DNA from 3 places in the Shewanella sp. 0m-6 genome. Region 1 is predicted to be linked to each of the others. Evidence: predicted binding sites of a transcription regulator. Region 1 holds the regulator's gene; each other region holds the start of a gene.
What was found. The regulator sigma-54, encoded in region 1, starts transcription at its own class of promoters, with help from an activator protein. The targets are predictions, from matches to a motif close to GTTGGCACGNNNNTNGNNT.

Region 2: fliD (flagellar filament capping protein FliD) is a predicted target of sigma-54. The motif match lies at 2,628-2,646, and genes of this name have one in related genera.
Region 3: ACVBJC_RS10715 (flagellar assembly protein FlgT) is a predicted target of sigma-54. The motif match lies at 2,610-2,628, and genes of this name have one in related genera.

What each region holds. Positions count from the first base shown of each region.
Region 1 covers NZ_JBRIMD010000004.1:197,019-202,779, reverse strand. Annotated here, with positions in the region: gene kdsC (3-deoxy-manno-octulosonate-8-phosphatase KdsC) at 1-199, shown strand, start outside; gene lptC (LPS export ABC transporter periplasmic protein LptC) at 196-753, shown strand; gene lptA (lipopolysaccharide transport periplasmic protein LptA) at 824-1,363, shown strand; gene lptB (LPS export ABC transporter ATP-binding protein) at 1,360-2,091, shown strand; gene ACVBJC_RS04835 (RNA polymerase factor sigma-54) at 2,228-3,691, shown strand; gene hpf (ribosome hibernation promoting factor) at 3,721-4,008, shown strand; gene ptsN (PTS IIA-like nitrogen regulatory protein PtsN) at 4,011-4,454, shown strand; gene rapZ (RNase adapter RapZ) at 4,662-5,516, shown strand; gene ACVBJC_RS04815 (HPr family phosphocarrier protein) at 5,503-5,761, shown strand, end outside.
Region 2 covers NZ_JBRIMD010000014.1:5,180-10,940, reverse strand. Annotated here, with positions in the region: gene ACVBJC_RS11990 (hypothetical protein) at 1-72, shown strand, start outside; gene fliB (flagellin lysine-N-methylase) at 145-1,320, opposite strand; gene ACVBJC_RS11980 (flagellin N-terminal helical domain-containing protein) at 1,567-2,382, shown strand; gene fliD (flagellar filament capping protein FliD) at 2,676-4,061, shown strand; gene fliS (flagellar export chaperone FliS) at 4,076-4,456, shown strand; gene ACVBJC_RS11965 (hypothetical protein) at 4,425-4,751, shown strand; gene ACVBJC_RS11960 (flagellar hook-length control protein FliK) at 4,744-5,761, shown strand, end outside.
Region 3 covers NZ_JBRIMD010000011.1:104,885-110,645, forward strand. Annotated here, with positions in the region: gene flgM (flagellar biosynthesis anti-sigma factor FlgM) at 1-123, shown strand, start outside; gene ACVBJC_RS10700 (flagella synthesis protein FlgN) at 208-633, shown strand; gene ACVBJC_RS10705 (LPP20 family lipoprotein) at 1,309-1,755, opposite strand; gene ACVBJC_RS10710 (FlgO family outer membrane protein) at 1,756-2,385, opposite strand; gene ACVBJC_RS10715 (flagellar assembly protein FlgT) at 2,760-3,929, shown strand; tRNA gene ACVBJC_RS10720 (tRNA-Arg) at 4,118-4,193, shown strand; gene ACVBJC_RS10725 (class I SAM-dependent DNA methyltransferase) at 4,416-5,168, opposite strand.

The DNA.
Region 1 (5,761 bases):
TGGTGATGACATGGTGGACTTGCCCGTTATGCAGCAGGTTGGTCTTTCCGTTTGTGTGGCCGATGGTCACCCATATGTAAAACAACATGCAAAAATGACCACCCATATTAAAGGCGGCCACGGCGCCCTACGCGAACTCACTGATTTACTACTATTAAGCCAAGACAAGTTTGACTCAGCTCATGGGATGAGTATATGAACCGCGTCACCCTTGCGATAATCGCACTTTTTGGCACTGCACTTTTGCTCTATTGGCAAGTTCAGTCTAAAAAAAGCGAGCAGGAGCTGAATATCGATACAAGTCAGCGACCCGACTATATTATCGATGATCTACGTAGCATCGAATATAACGAGTTAGGCTTCATCAATAGCGAAGTAACAGCGAAACACATGGAACACTTTGATAGCGTCAATATGACCTATTTTACTGAGCCTGTTTATCTCATTTACCCTGATGATGGCCTAGCCGAATGGCGACTTAAAAGTGATAAAGGCAGCCTGAATAAAGTCACTGGCAAGGTAACGCTAGAAAACAATGTTATTATCGACTCGATTAGCCCAGAAGAGCCGATACAGACGTTAAGCACCAGCTATTTAGATCTTGATTTGAATACTATGATCATGACGTCAGATGAAATTATCCACGTCACTGGCAACGAATTCGTCATTCAAGGTGTAGGCTTATATGCCGACCTGAATGCCCAGAGCGTAAAACTAATCAGCCAAGTAGAAGGTATCTACGAAGCTCAGTAACGCCAACATATTGAACAATTTTACACTCATACTAGCTAAAGAAAACGCTTTAGCTGAGTAGAAGGACGCTATGAAATACAATCAATCTATCCTTGCAGGCCTATTTTGTCTGCTCAGTTTCAGCTCTGTTGCTAAAGTTGATGACCTGATGCAAGAGGTGAAAATTGCGGCCGCTAGCCAAGAAGCTGATATCAAGAATAATCAGGTTATCTTTTTTGGGCCTGTCGAAGTCACTCAGGGCACAATCAAGATGAATGCCGATAAGCTACGGGTTTTCTCAAAAGAAGATAAGAGCGGTAAAACGCTTGTGGCGACTGGTAACCCAGCCACTTACACCCAAATAATGGATGATGGACGCCCGGCAACGGCTAGCGCAAAAGAGATCCGCTACGAACTTGCTACGCGCACACTCACCTTAGTAGGCGAAGCCACCCTAGCGCAAGACGGTAGCCAGGTCACAGGTAACCGCATTAAATACAACATCAGTTTGCAACAGCTTATTGCAGAAAGTACTGGCAAGGGCGATGACAGAGTTATCACCATTATTCAGCCTGAAACCTATCAGGAAGAGAAACCAGAATCGCCAGCGAAAAAGCAGGAACAGCAATGAACCAAATCACCTTAAAAGCGGTCAATCTTGCTAAGAGCTATAAAAATCGTGCCGTCGTACAAGATGTTAGCTTAACCGTAAAGACAGGTCAGATTGTTGGTTTGCTTGGCCCAAACGGTGCAGGTAAAACAACGACATTCTACATGGTGGTTGGCCTAGTACAGAGTGATAAGGGTAAGATCTTTATTGATGATGACGATCTTACGCTCGATCCTATGCATTTACGCGCCCGTAAAGGTATCGGTTACCTACCTCAGGAAGCCAGTATTTTTAGAAAGCTGTCAGTACGTGACAACATCATGGCCGTCTTACAGACTCGTCATGACATCAATAACGAGCAACGTGAAGAACAACTTGAGCATCTACTCGAAGAGTTTCATATCACTCACATTCGTGACAGCCAAGGTATGGCATTGTCTGGAGGCGAACGCCGCCGGGTAGAAATTGCTCGGGCACTCGCAGCTAATCCAAAGTTTATCTTGTTAGATGAGCCGTTCGCGGGTGTTGACCCCATTTCAGTTATCGATATTAAAAAAATTATTGAACAACTTAAGAGTCGCGGTCTGGGCGTACTGATCACCGATCATAATGTTCGCGAAACTTTGGACGTTTGTGAGCGTGCTTACATAGTAAGCCACGGAAATCTGATTGCTGAAGGTACACCTGCCGAAATCTTGGACAACCAACAGGTTCGAGCGGTGTACTTAGGTGAACAATTCAGGCTATAGTTAATTCACAGTATGGAAGCTGAAAAACTCAATATGGAATTATTTCCAAAAAAAATCAACGTGTTGAGTTTTTGAGCAACCTTCGCCAGTTCAACGAGCTTTAACGTTTAACTACAGTGTAGGGAATAGCGGTAAAATGAAAGCGTCACTCCAGCTCAAAATGGGTCAACAGCTCACTATGACTCCCCAGTTACAACAGGCCATTCGCCTGTTACAACTGTCTTCTTTAGAGCTGCAACAAGAGATCCAACAAGCATTAGATTCTAATCCGTTACTGGAGCTAGATGAAGAGCAGTCAGATGGCGATATGATCAACGATGAAGATCACTCTGTAAATGACTCTAATAGTGAACTCACCCAAGATAGCGCAAGCGTTGACACCTCCGAAGCCCTCACCCAAGATTCCATGCCCGATGACCTGCCTATGGATACCACTTGGGATGAAGTCTACACCGTTTCCTCTAATGCTAGCTCAGGCGTAAGTCGTGAAGATGACATGCCATTCCAAGGCGAGACTAGCGAAGGCTTATATGAGCATCTTGAGTGGCAAAAGAACCTCACCCCATTTTCAGATAACGATCTTGCTATCGCCACCGCGATTATTGATGCGATCGATGAACGAGGTTATTTAACCCAGAGCTGTGACGAAATTCTCGAAGCGATGGGCGATCCTGAAACTGAACTCGATGAAGTCGAAGCCGTTTTAAAACGAATTCAACATTTTGATCCTATCGGTGTTGCCGCCCGCAACTTAAGTGAATGCCTACTTATCCAGCTAGCACAATATGCCGCAGATACACCGCACATTGAAAATGCAAGATTACTGATTAAAGACTATTTAGACCTTATTGCGGGGCGTGATTTTAGGCAGTTAATGCGTAAAACAAAACTCAAAGAGGATGATTTACGTGAGGCGATCACACTGATCCAAACTCTTAACCCAAGACCTGGGCTTGCCATTGCACGCAGTAAAGATGAATACGTCATTCCCGACGTGTCTGTCAGCAAGAAAAAAGGTCGCTGGGTGGTAGAGCTAAATCCTGACTATATGCCTAAGATTAATGTTAATCAGCATTACGCATCAATGGCGCGTAGCACAACGAATCAGGCCGACGGTCAATTTATCCGTGGCCACCTGCAAGAAGCTAAGTGGTTTATAAAGAGCCTGGAAAGCCGCAACGACACCTTATTGAAAGTGACAAACTGTATCGTCAAATTCCAGCAAGGCTTTTTTGAGTTCGGTGAAGAAGCCATGAAACCTATGGTACTCAATGACATTGCCGAAGCTGTTGAAATGCATGAATCTACCATTTCACGTGTTACCACACAGAAGTACATGCACACCCCAAGGGGCATTTTTGAACTAAAATATTTCTTCTCAAGCCATGTGGGTACCGACGATGGCGGAGAATGCTCATCGACAGCAATTAGGGCATTTATTAAGAAATTAGTCGCAGCTGAAAACCAGAGGAAACCGTTAAGCGATAGCAAAATGGCCCAGCTTCTGGCTGAACAAGGGATTAAAGTTGCTAGACGTACGATTGCAAAATATCGAGAAGCGATGCTGATCCCGCCCTCAAACCAACGTAAGAGTTTATAACTCAAAATTAGGCACATGGAGGATCGATAATGCAAATCAACCTGACAGGACATCACATCGAAATCACCGATTCACTACGCGGTTATGTAGAAGAGAAATTTACAAAGCTTGAACGACATTTCGATCAGATCAATAATGTGCACGTTATTTTGAATGTACAAAAAATGCAGCAGATTGCCGAAGCTAAAATTCACCTTAAAAAAGGGGAAGTATTTGCTATTTCGGAACATGCAGATATGTATGCTGCAATAGACTCCCTGATCGATAAACTAGATCGTCAGGTTATTAAACACAAAGAGAAGCTGACTAAACACTAACGATGGAACTAAGTACCATCCTGCAGCCGGAGTGCACTACCTGCGCCACTCCGGGCAGTAAGAAAAAAGTACTGGAGTTAATCAGTGACATTGCCGCTGTCCAGTACCCAACCCTTTCTTCACAAGAGATCTTTGAAAGTCTCTTGGCACGAGAGAAAATGGGTAGCACGGGAATAGGTAATGGTATAGCGATTCCTCATGGAAGGCTGTCGAATATAGAACGTCCAGTTGCAGTATTGGTTAAATGTGAAGTTCCTATCCCATTTGACTCATTCGATAAGCAGCCTGTCGATATTCTATTTGCTTTATTGGTGCCATCTGATCAGTGTGAGCAACATTTAGCAACACTGTCTTGTATGGCTGAAAAACTCAACGATAAAGCGGTGGTTAAGCAGTTGAGAAAGACCAGCAATGAATCAGAGCTATACCAAGTCATTACCCAATAGCTAACTACTCAGGTCTTTAAGTTATTTATTTTTTTACACAAAAGGTAAATGATTTAAAGACCTAAGTAATTATTACAGCAATATTATTTATTCTTATTCACCCGCTCAACTTCTTGCTTTCAGCCTTAAAAAAGTTAATCTATACACTTACACAATATAACCACAAAAATCATACATTTTGTTTAATGTCTATCAGGTAATCATACGATGAAGCTTGTTTTAGTCTCAGGTCGCTCCGGTTCAGGTAAGTCCGTTCTATTAAGAATGCTAGAAGATCTCGGCTATTATTGTGTCGATAACCTGCCCTTGCCAATGATGGGGACCTTACTCAAAGAGCTATCGGGTAACACTAAGCTTGTCGCCATCAGTGTCGATATTCGTAACCTGCCAGAAAAGAAAGATGAGCTGGTTAAGCACCTCACTTTTCTGCCTGATGGGGTCGAGTTATTAAGCTTTTTCCTTAACTCAAGCGATGAAGTGCTACTTAAACGTTATAACGAGACCCGTCGTCTGCACCCTTTATCGCACGATAACATTTCGCTTAAAGAGGCCATTGCGCTAGAAGGTCGCTTGTTAGAGCCGCTAGCCAACATTGTCGATCATTATATCGATACCTCAAATCTCAACATTTACGATCTTAATGATCAGGTGCGTGAGATCCTACTTGGCAATCTTGATAAAGAGTTGATGATCAACTTCGAATCGTTTGGTTTTAAACATGGTATGCCAACCGAAGCTGACTTTATGTTTGATGTACGATTTTTGCCAAACCCACATTGGGAGCCCGACCTGCGCCCTATGACTGGGCTCGACCAACCAGTACAAGATTTCTTAAATGAACGCCCAATGGTCAACCTGTTTATTAAACAGATTGAAGATCTACTCGAAACTTGGTTACCCGATCTAGAACGTAACAACCGTAGCTACCTTACCATTGCGATTGGCTGTACCGGTGGCCAACACCGATCGGTTTATATCACTGAGCGCCTTGCTGCTCACTTCAAAGATGGCAAACATAAAATACAAGTCCGCCACCGTGAGCTAAAAAATGCCGACCATTGAACGTGAAGTTACCATCTGCAATAAACTAGGTCTTCACGCTCGCGCTGCCACAAAACTCGTTGTTTTAGCCTCCGAATTTGATGCTGAGATCACCATCATTCAAGGTGAGAAACAAGCCTCGGCTACAAGTGTACTAGGCTTATTGATGTTAGAAACAGGAATGGGAAAAACGGTACAACTCGTTGCAACCGGGACAGACGCCCAAGCAGCGCTCGATGCCATTTGCCAATTAATTGATGCCAGAT
Region 2 (5,761 bases), on a different contig from region 1:
AGCCTACAAGTGACTTCACTGATGGCACAGGCAAACTTTACCCGTCCTCAGGTATCCGCATTATTATCTTAGTTGAGTGAGGTGAGGCCAAAACCATGGCCTCACAAACTAAACTATCATCGAAAAAACCATGAGCGGAAAAGATTACGATAACAAGGTCAGTATTGAAGCTAAATCATCAAATTTAGCTTCATCTAAAAGATTAATAGCATACTGACTATAGTTGGCTTTATGCTGCCTATTGGTGTGGTAAACCTGAAAACACATGATGATGTCATGCTCAGACAAGCCATTGTTTTTAGACGCAATCACGGCTAAATAACAACGCAACATAAAGAAATCTAACAACATCACCCTAAAGGCTTGCGATGGTGTCAGCTTATCAACCTGGGGGAAACTCATATGGTAAAAGTAATAAAGCAGATAACGACTAAATAACTCTTGTTGGCCACCTATTGCAGGTTCAGCTATCTCTTTCCAAGCTTGATTAATACTGCTCATACTAATGTTTTCATGCTCATCTGCCATTGAGCAAATAGCTTGGTTTATTAGCTCAAACCGACTCCGACCTCGCCTCACTTTATTGGTATTCAACCACAATTGAATGGAGGTAAATGCATGCATTTGGTGTGTATCTGTATCTTGATTAAAGCCCTCGAAATGCTGCTTAAGCTGACCGTTATCACTTAAAATAACAAGCTGCTGAAACATACTATCGAGAGCACTACTTTCAACTTCCCCTTTAGCCGCTTTATCTGCAGTATTCATCAAAATACCGATAGCGGTAAGACCGAGTTCCAGCGGTTGTTCAGGCTTTAACAGTAATTGAATTGAATAATCATAAGCTTTTTGGGCCCAAAGTGGTGTCGCCTTGTAGCTACGATGATGATTAATTGCTGTTCGCTGCAAACTAAATGCATCGGGTCGAAGCAAAATATTTCTCGCTGCCTCAGGGCAAGATAATGATAGGCTGTCATAGCGATCCCCACCCCTCATATGCGACATTCTTGGATAGGTCTTGCAAGTATTACTCAGCAATGCCTCCCCGGCCTTAGCATGAATTTGGCAGAGTTTATTGTCATCTAAAAAGCCACATGCCCCCTCTTCATTCAATACCGCTTGAGCCCACACCTGATCACTCTTTTTGACCTTTTTCAGTGCCGTTTTAGCCAAAACCTTAAGCTCGCTATGTGCCAAGGTTTTTTTATAGCTCTGCTTATCAATATGGATATTCCAGCCATAACAGCAACTGTCTTCACACTCGCCGCCAATACAGCTGAAGTTAGTGACGAAACTGGGTCTAATGAGTGAATGCTTCATTATTGCTCTCTTTATTATCAAGTTTTGGCCAAGCCTAGATATGCTTATTAAGAGCGACCAAAACACCGATTAACTAAAGTCTTTTTTGTCATTCACCAATTATAATTAAAAATATTTAATCCTTAATATTCATACAGATAAACTTAAAGCAACAAATTAAATCACCAATTGCTTTCAGTTTTCATTTAGCGCGTCGTTTTAAGATTATAGAAACCAAACAATCAGTAAAACTCAAAGGAATATCCTATGTTATCTGTAATGACAAACAACGCGTCTAACATCGCTCAAAATGCTGTCACTAAAAATAACGACCTACTTAGCAACGCTATGGAGCGTCTATCTACAGGTCTTCGCATCAACAGTGCGTCTGACGATGCTGCGGGTCTACAGATTGCGACTCGCCTAAACGCTAACGTAACAGGTATGGAAACAGCTGGCCGTAACGTGTCTGACGCGACTTCTATGCTACAAACTGCCGATGGCGCACTAGATGAGCTAAACAACATTGCTTCTCGTCAAAAAGAATTAGCGACGCAAGCAGCTAACGGCGTGAACTCAGCAGAAGACATCAAAGCACTAGGTGCTGAATATAAAGAACTTAACGCTGAGGCTAATCGTATTATCGACAGCACTGAATACGGTGGAAACAAGCTATTCACTGAACTAGATAAAGGTGTTGGCTTCCAGATCGGCGCCTCAAACACAGCTTCAGAGCAGCTAACGGTTACAACTAAAGTAGCTGATGTTAAAGCTCTTTTTGTTGGCGAAATTACAGATTCTGCAACAGCTAAAGCTCAAATTGACAACGTTGATAAGATTATTGACACCGTAGGTACTGAGCGTTCTAACCTAGGTGCTAGCATTAACCGCCTAGGTCACACAGCATCTAACCTAACTAACGTTACCGAAAATACTAAAGCGGCTGCTGGTCGTATCATGGATACCGATTTTGCGGTAGAAACGGCAGCGATGACCAAAAACCAGCTACTCGTTCAAGCCGGTACTAACATCCTGTCTTCTTCAAACCAAAACACTGGTTTGGTTATGGGTCTATTGGGCTAATCTTCCCCCCATTCTCCCAACTTTCTATCAAGGGCCTTCGGGCCCTTTTTTTTGGCAACAAATTCCCCGCAAAACTTCAGTGCCCCTAGCTTGAGGTCGCCTTACTTATTACATGGTTGTAGTGAACATAGTGCAATAGTCGCAAGCGGAAGCAGTACTTCCCTTTAAGCGTTAGTAACGGAAGGAAAGTTAATCCGCCACATGCAGCTAAAGATTTAAAGAACATGTAAAACATATACTTAACTATTGGCACAAAGATTGCCAATTGCATTACAGCAAGATTGGAGGATCAAATGATTTCAGGTATGGGTGGCGCCTCATTCGCCGAACAGCTTATCGTCGCAGAACGCATGGGTAAAGATCAGATATTTGAAAGCAATATGACCAAATATGAGTCGCAACTCGATGCCTATAAGATCCTCGAGCGTAGTCTAAATAGCATGACCAGCAAACTAGAGACAATTGATGGTGACGCTTTCGAGAGCAAAACCTCAACCATTAGTGATGATAATGCCTCAATCACGGTCGAAAGTGGCGCACCTACCGGTAACTATGATCTGCATGTTAAGCAACTAGCCCAGGCACACCAATTAACCAAGAGCTTTGCCAGCGAAACTGAAGTCCTACCGACAACGGGCATGCTAAGCATTCAAGTTGGTCCTAGCGCAGCTGACACCATAGAGATCGACATGGCAGTGCTCAATGCCGATGGCACAAAGACTGTTACCGACCTACGGGATGCCATCAATAACCATTCAGCTAACCCGGGAGTGCAAGCATCTTTGGTCAGAACGGGTGGCCAAGTCGAATTGATGCTGACCTCAAAAGAGACGGGTGAAGCAAACGCCATTGACGTCAAGATGGACGGTGCAGACTGGGGCATGACCGAACGAAAAGCGGCGCAAGATGCGCTGGCGACCCTTAACGGCATAGATATTCAGAGCAGCAGTAACAATTTAACTAACGTTATTGATGGTGTCTCTATTGAACTTAATAAAGTCCACGCAGTAGGTGAAAGCAGTAGCATTAAGATCAAATCTGATACTGACTCCAGCGAACAAGCAATTGAAGATTTTGTTGATATTTTCAATGACTTGATGGACGAAATAAATAAGTTAACTCGCTCCATGGGCAGTGAAGCCTTAGATGATCTTAATAATGAGAATGACGATAACAGCGACAGTGATGAAGATGAAGATAAAGACGAAGATGATGACTTCAACTCTTCAATTACCGAAGATCAGCTAGGCGTACTCAAGGGTGATTCGAGTATTCGAATGCTGCAACAGAATATGCGTGATGCCATTTTTGATGTGGCGCCAAACGGTATGCGTCTATCTGACATCGGTGTAGAAATGGGCCGTGACGGCAAACTCGACATTGACAAAGATAAGTTATCTAAAGCACTAAAAGATGATCCTGACGCGATACAAGCCATGTTTACCGATTCTGGCAGCTATATAGACAGGCTCGATACCATCATCGACCCCTTCACCAAGTTCCAAGGCTCGATGGATCTCAAGCAAGACAACCTTGAGAAACAGATCGAGCGAGTCGAAACCAGTATGGATAATCACGACAGACAGATGGAACAAAGGTATCAAATTTATCTGGCTCAATTTACCGCAATGGAAGCCACTATTAGCCAACTCAACTCAGCTAGCGCACTGTTTTATTAAGGAAATACTAAAAAATGTTGAACGAGCACGATCCCTTTAATGCTTATAAGCAAACCTCTTTGAATGCTAGAGCCGCAGCTGCGAACCCTCACGAGATGGTACGAATGCTTCTCGACGGTCTATTAGAAGAGATCCAGCGTGCTAGCGGCTTTATGCAGCGCAGGAGCTTTGAAGATAAAGGTCAGAGTATCAACAAGTGCCTCAATATTGTGCATGGACTCGATTCCATGCTCGATATCGAAAATGGCGGCGAAGTGGCCACAGGGCTAAACCGTCTTTATGACTATTGCAGTCGCCAGCTGGTAATCGCAAGTGTTGAAAACAGCGTTACCGCCCTAGAACCCATTACCAAGGTAATTACCGATGTCAGAGCAGGTTGGGACAATCTCAATTGAGCAGTGGCAACAGTTTGAAAAAGCGTTGCAATTCTATGCGAGCGCTCAAAACTGGGAAAAACTGGTCATAGTGAATAACAAGATGACTGCTGCACTAAAAATGGCTGGCAAACCAAGTAGTCGATCGCAACTACTTGCGCGTCAATCCTTGGCTAACACCCATCAAAAAATACTTAAACAACTCGCGCAAGCTCAAGACGAACTGAAACAAGAGATGAGTCAATTTAAACAGCAACAAGATGGCCTAGCCGCCTACCAACTGACCTGCGTCAGTGGTGGAGTAAACAATGACTAGCCCTGTACTTCCAAGCACATTTGTCAGCGCATCGACAAACTCTACACAGCCAAGTGCAATAAGGGCCCACGGCGCTAGCCATTACTCTGAGGAGGCCGAGCTACCTAGCGGATCAGAGCCTTTACTGTTTTCGCTAATTCAGCCGTTGCAGCAATCACTTTCTGGTACTGTGCCAGCAATTTCTGCTGGCACAGTAAGCGATCTGAGCCAGCCATTGGGCCAACTACAGCAGCAAACGGCCTATAGCAACACGCAGCTATCAATCGACTCATTCACACAAGCGGCTAGCAATCCGTCGATAGAACATAAAGGCCATTACAGCGCGACATTTCCGCTTAACCAACAAACATTAAATGCTAATCCATTAGCCACGCATAATGTTAGCCAGGCTATCGCCAACCCTACATCACAGGTCACAACGGCGGTTCAATCAGCTCCATTACATTCAGTTCAGTCCACAGCAATAAAAGAGCTTGTTGCGGGTATAAACGGGACTCAGCCTGCCAATACTCATTTGTCGTTAGCGACTGGTATGCTCAAACCTGATAGCGCTACTCACTATTCAGGCTTTCAAGCTGCCACCCAGCAGGTGTCGAGCACATTTGCTCCGAGCTTGATAGAAAGCGCAGGCATCGACGCTATCGATTCTGCTCAAGCTACTGTCAGCTCTCGTACTCACAACACTGTTGCACAGTGGGGGCCCGTTTCGGTATCGCAGTCTGCGCCCTTACTGCAGCAGAGCCACGAAATGCTTTCGCCACTTAGAGAACAACTAAGGTTCCAAATCGATCAACAGATCAAACAAGCTGAAATTAGGCTCGACCCGCCAGAGCTAGGCAAGATTGAACTTAATGTGCGCCTAGATGGTGATCGGCTACATATTCAAATGCATGCAGCTAACCCCTCAGTAAGAGATGCCCTATTAATGGGACTCGATCGACTTCGGGCTGAATTAGCCATGGATCATGGTGGACAAATTGATGTCGATATTAGCCAAGGTGAGTCGCAAC
Region 3 (5,761 bases), on a different contig from region 1:
ATAGACCAAAAGAAAGTAGACGAAATTAAAGCCGCAATTGCCGAAGGGCGTTACAAAATCGATCCAGATAAGCTTGCAAGTAACATCGCAAACTTTGAAAATGATCTTAAAGATTTAAAGTAAGCGCTATGTGCTAGCTTATGTGCAAAGTAGGACATAACGGGTCAAAGCAGCGAACTCAATAGAGCGAAAATTAACAAGGCCATTATGACAAATTTATCTCAACTCCTTAGCTCACAACACCAAGTGTTGACTGAGCTAAACGCGGTTATTAGCCAAGAAAAACAAGCCTTGCATGCTCAGCAAGCCGATGTTTTGTTGTCGTTAGCCAGCACTAAGGCAAACCTATTGGCTAGCCTTAAACAAAATGATGAGATGATTGCCGTTCAGCCTGATCTAGCCTTATTAAAAACCGATCCTACATTATCTACACAAGTGACCGACACCAAAGTCTTATTAGCCGAGTGCCAACAACTCAATGCTGAAAATGAGTCACTGATTGAATTAAGTTTAGCCAGCTTAAATCGATTCTCACAAGCGCTACAGGTAAGCCGAAATGCGTCGAGCCTAACTTACGATGGCAAAGGAAAAACCTCTAGTATTTCAACGCTTGGAAATAATTTAAAAGCTTAACGGTTTTAAATGAAGGACGCTTCGCTGCGAGGACGTGACTTTGTCTCAATTGAATGTCACTTCGAGAGCGTCGCGTTGCGACTTCTAGATCCTAGGTTAAAGCTAAGACAGGAAACGCGAAGACGAACGGCCTTCGGCCTTACGGCACATGACTGTTTAATTTAATTGAAGGTCACTACAGAACGCTTCGCTTACACAAAAGCAAAGAGCCTAGACATTACAGAGCCCACCGTAACAACTAACATAACGTATCATCGCAATTGTAGCTTGAGCTGTAGCTTGGGCTTTAGCCCATCAAAGCTTACGTATCACTTCAAAACTGACGGCATAAAGGCCGACCTACTTTATAAAGAAGGTACGAGGAAAGGCAGGTACTAGGTTAAAGCTAAGACGGGAAACGCGAAGACGAACGGCCTTCGGCCTTACGGCACGTGACTGTTTAATTTAATTGAAGGTCACTACGGAGCGCTTCGCTTAAGGAAAAGAAAAACGACGGCATTAATGCCGACCTACGAAAAAAGAAGATTCTAGGTTCTAGGTTCTAGGTTCTAGGAAAGCATAAAGATCAAAGCAATTGCATAAATAAAACCAATGCAAGCTTTTGACTTTTCTTGCGCTTTTCCTAGGACCTAGAAGCGAAGCGTCCTCGAAGTGAGCCTGCGAACGCCCTGCCCCTTAAAAATACGTAATTTCTTTCACTCGTTGCGAGCGGTGTTGCTGCTGATATAGTGCCCATACTTGCTCAAAATCTAACTCTAGTTCCGTCACATAATGCTCACCAGCAGGATAACTTTTTACTATTTTAGCACCACGAATAACGCCCGATACAGACGCTTGAATTTCATCACTAGATAACATCCAGTCACTCATCTGGCTACTTGCACTCAATTGTTGACCATAAACCTGCTCTGCAAGTTCGCGATACGCCGCAATTTTCGAGGCTTGCATTGCCATTAATACACGCTGAGAATGTTCAGCTGCAGGTTGAGTGTCCAGCGGTGCATAACCGATTGCGCTCAACTTGGGAAAAGAGCGTGGTGCCTCTGTTTCATACTGCACATAGCGGTCTTGTGCCGAGCATGCACAAAGGGTTAACGCGGCACATAAAATAACGGCTTTCATCTATTTATCCCCTACTATTTTCACCGATTGCAGCCCGCCTTGGTTATTGCGATAAAGTAACCCATTTTCTGACACTACCTTTTCTGAAACGCGAATATAACCAGGCATCGCAGCGGCATTAACAAAACCTTGCGCCGCCGATACCACACGGTTATTAGTCACATTGACGATTCGGCTATTAATTGCCACCCCTTGGGTCGATAAACTCATCGTCGAAACCACCACATTCTCAACCGGTAAGTCTGAGGACAATTGCTGCCAATCACGACTCATAATAAACTCACCATCAGCAGTGACCTTAAGGGCATCACTGACATTAATATCAACTAAATTGAACTGATGATCATGTAACGCCGCAATCAAACCTTGTTGATATTGCAAAGCAAGCGCATTGGTCAATGTCATATCTGATACCAATACCGGGGTTGCCACCAGCAATGGCTGATTTGGGCGTAAGCTGTCGTTTTGCCGAACCAGTTCATTGGCCATCTGTTGAGACAAATGATTTATCGCAGCGGTATGCGGCAAACCATAACCGTTAGCCATCTGCTGCTCAGCGGAATTATCGCCCTCGGTGCTTGCACAGCCGATAGTCAGCAGTAAAGATAGAAAAATAATGGGCTTATACATGTTTAAACTTCCTATCAGACGTTAATCACTACAGCGAGTTGCAGCAATCGTTCCGACCTTATCCGTACGCATAAATGCTATTAAATTCATATCGGCAAAGCAGCCCAAAACTTTATCTATTTTGGCCCTAAACTTCTCAGACCTAGCTCAGTGTCCTCTCTACACAGCTGTTAATAAAAAATCATCGAGTACTCCTGCTAAAGGATAGCCACAAATCTGCCGATACAGGCACGTTAATTGCTTAACTCATTGCTAAAAGGCAGGTTTGTCAGTTATCCGGCACAAAGCTATGCAAAAAGCTATGTCAAACAAATATGCAGAGTAACTATGCACAATAACCATGCCATCAATTTCTCGAAAACTGGACAGGTAAGATGAAACCAGCGCTATATTCAATCACAGCACTCGTGTGCTTAATGTCATCCGTTGTCACGTTGCCAGCACAAGCCAAGTGGATCACTGCCAGTGGCCAAGCAAAAATTACCGATAACAACGTCACTCAAGCAAGAGAAAACGCCATTCACCAAGCCGTAAGTTATGCCACGTTACAGTCGGGTGCACGCTTTAGTAGCCAACAAACCGTCAGTAACGGCCAATTAATCAATGACACTTTTGCCATGGCACATCAGGCGCAAAGCCAAAATGTTGAACTTATCAGTGAGCGTATTGAAAACAATGAAATCACCGTCAATGTTCGTATCGATATCATTGAACCGCTCAACGACACTTGCCAAAGTAGCCAGCTTAAAGCGGCCATTTTAATCCCCCAGGCATTAATCAAAGACAGAACCCAGCTTAGAGTCGGCAATATTGGTCTGTTCGAGCAAAACCTGTCAGAGCGTTTAGCCTTCACGCTAGAGCAACACTCTAACAGTAGCTTTCCACTGACCCATGCCAATGAGCGTTTAGACATAGACCAAGCTTTAATTGATGTGCGTGGCTATCGCTTACCTAGCTGGTTGAGTGAGATAACAGACAGCCAATATATTCTGCTGCCAGAGATCATCGATATATCAACTGAAGATTTCACCAGTACCCTTGGGCTGTGGGACAACGACCCCATGCGTAATTTTCAAATTCGAGTATCGCTCTTTCATGGTATTAGCGGCGAGAAAGTCTGGAGTCAACAATACAGCCAAGCGGCAGAATGGGAGTTTCAGCGCCAGCAAACGGTTAACTCTAATAGCACCAGTTTCTGGAGTTCTGACTACGGCCAGGTAATTGATCAAATTTTGGCTCAAGTTAGCAATGATTTAGATAACAGCTTAAATTGCCGCCCACTACTCGGTCAGGTGGTATCTAAACAGGCCGATAGGATTATCCTCAACCTAGGCAGACGCCACGGCATTCGAGTCGGTGACACGCTTCAACTAGTATTGCAGCAAAATATGCCCGATAGACTCGATAACATGCGCGCGGTGGCAGGAAAAAGTAAAGCGACCATCACCATAGATCAAGTGACAGAAGAAAGTGCTACAGCGGTATTAGATGGCATCGCCGCATCGCTCAATATTCAAATTAATGACTTGGCGATAAAGCTATAACTGGAGCAGGCTTAAGCCTGCACTAAAATGACTGGCTAACATTACTGGCGTAAATTGAAGGTTAATCACTAAATAAATGGGATTAGCCTGCAAAATGCTCAGCCGCAGAACATTTATTAAGCAACTAAATTTAAAGACTTTTCATCAGCTCTTTTCATCTAGTGTAAAACCAGTATAATCAGCATAGTCTCCCTATAGCTCAACAGGATAGAGCAGTCGCCTCCTAAGCGATCGATCGGGGTTCGAGTCCCTGTGGGGAGACCATATACATACCTCTGTATATGCAATTCAATAAGCACTACCGTCTTAAACGTTTCAGTATCTAAAATAAAATTTCGCTAGATTAAACAAGCTTAAGCTAAGTAGGTTGTTTACGATGGGACTTTGAGCATGCACTTTATCTATTCACGTTCTGCTTTACGCGCAGGATCATTTTTCATTTAAGTTTGCTCAAATAATACTGCGCGGCGAATATTATCGCGATGACTAGATTTTCACACAGGCAAAAATAGCGTTGCCTGAAATGCCATCCCAAGGCGTCAGCCTGTCGTAGTCATGTTCAAGGATATGCACTTCAAAGTAAGGCTGCAGTAACTGCTGCAATTGTGCAAATCCGACCGCGACCATAGGGTGTTCATCTTGCCAAGACTGGGTGATATCGCCGGTTATTTTTTGAATGCTGAGTTTAAGCGCCTGTTTTTCACCGTCACCCGAGTAATACCAACCTGAGCTAAACACAAACTGACTGTCTTCATGAGCTGCGCTATGGCTAACCACTGAGCTGTTGTCTATTCGGGTCTTTTTTACGGCGTTAAAACAAAACATACCGCCCGTTGCTAACGCGCGATGTACGCTGCTAATGCACTCTTTCAGTTTTTCAATACCATCGCTGTAGTGGATGGAATACAGAAAACAGGTGATCAAGTCTAATGGCTCATCGACCGTGAAATTGGCCATGTCATGACACACAAAATCGGCTTCAGGGCAACGTAGCTTAGCAATATCGAGCATCGGCTGATTGATATCTAGGCCGCTACTTTGAAATCCATTTTCAATAAAATATTGAACATGGGGACCTGTACCACAGGCTAAGTCGAGATGGCGGACGCCTCTATTGCCGAATAATTGATGCAGACGGCGAATGCAGTCACTTTGTGCTTGATAGTTAATATCGGCACACATCAAATCATAATAACCAGACAGGTCGGTGTATAGCGCGTTAGTTTGCGTTGTCAGCAAGGGGGTTTACCGTGAATTTTTTGGGTGGCGCATACTATACTAATTGTCGATATTTGCGAAGCAGATAAATGCTCACTTTAAGCACAGTTCTCACATTTTGTTCATTATAGGCAAAGCAGCCCATTCTCCCTGACATTGCGCCACAATTACGGAAAGTTATGTGTGCACGATAAAACCTTACAAGGAGAGTCAATTTAAGCGTACAGTTCAGTGCACTAAACCAAAAGATGGACTTTAACTACCAAAAAAACCGATAGCCAACTTTATCGCAACGCTCCTCTATAACAGCTCCCTCCGCACTTCCATTACAACTATCTTCCATAATAATTGACTCTCCATAATAATTGGCTTCTCACAATATTGCTTATGCGCTTATTAAAACAGAGCCTTTTAACCAGAGCCATTAACCAGTGCTCTCACCTATCATCAATATTTTTTGCCAAAACGACTAAAACTGCACGAAAACCTGCCGATAGCGTTAAATACGATATGCGTTAGGATAACGGAGTCGAAGGCCAGAATGAACATCAAAGAGTGTGCTATCCTCTGCCGATTATCCCAGTGCAATCAATATGCTTACTTTAACTGAAGCA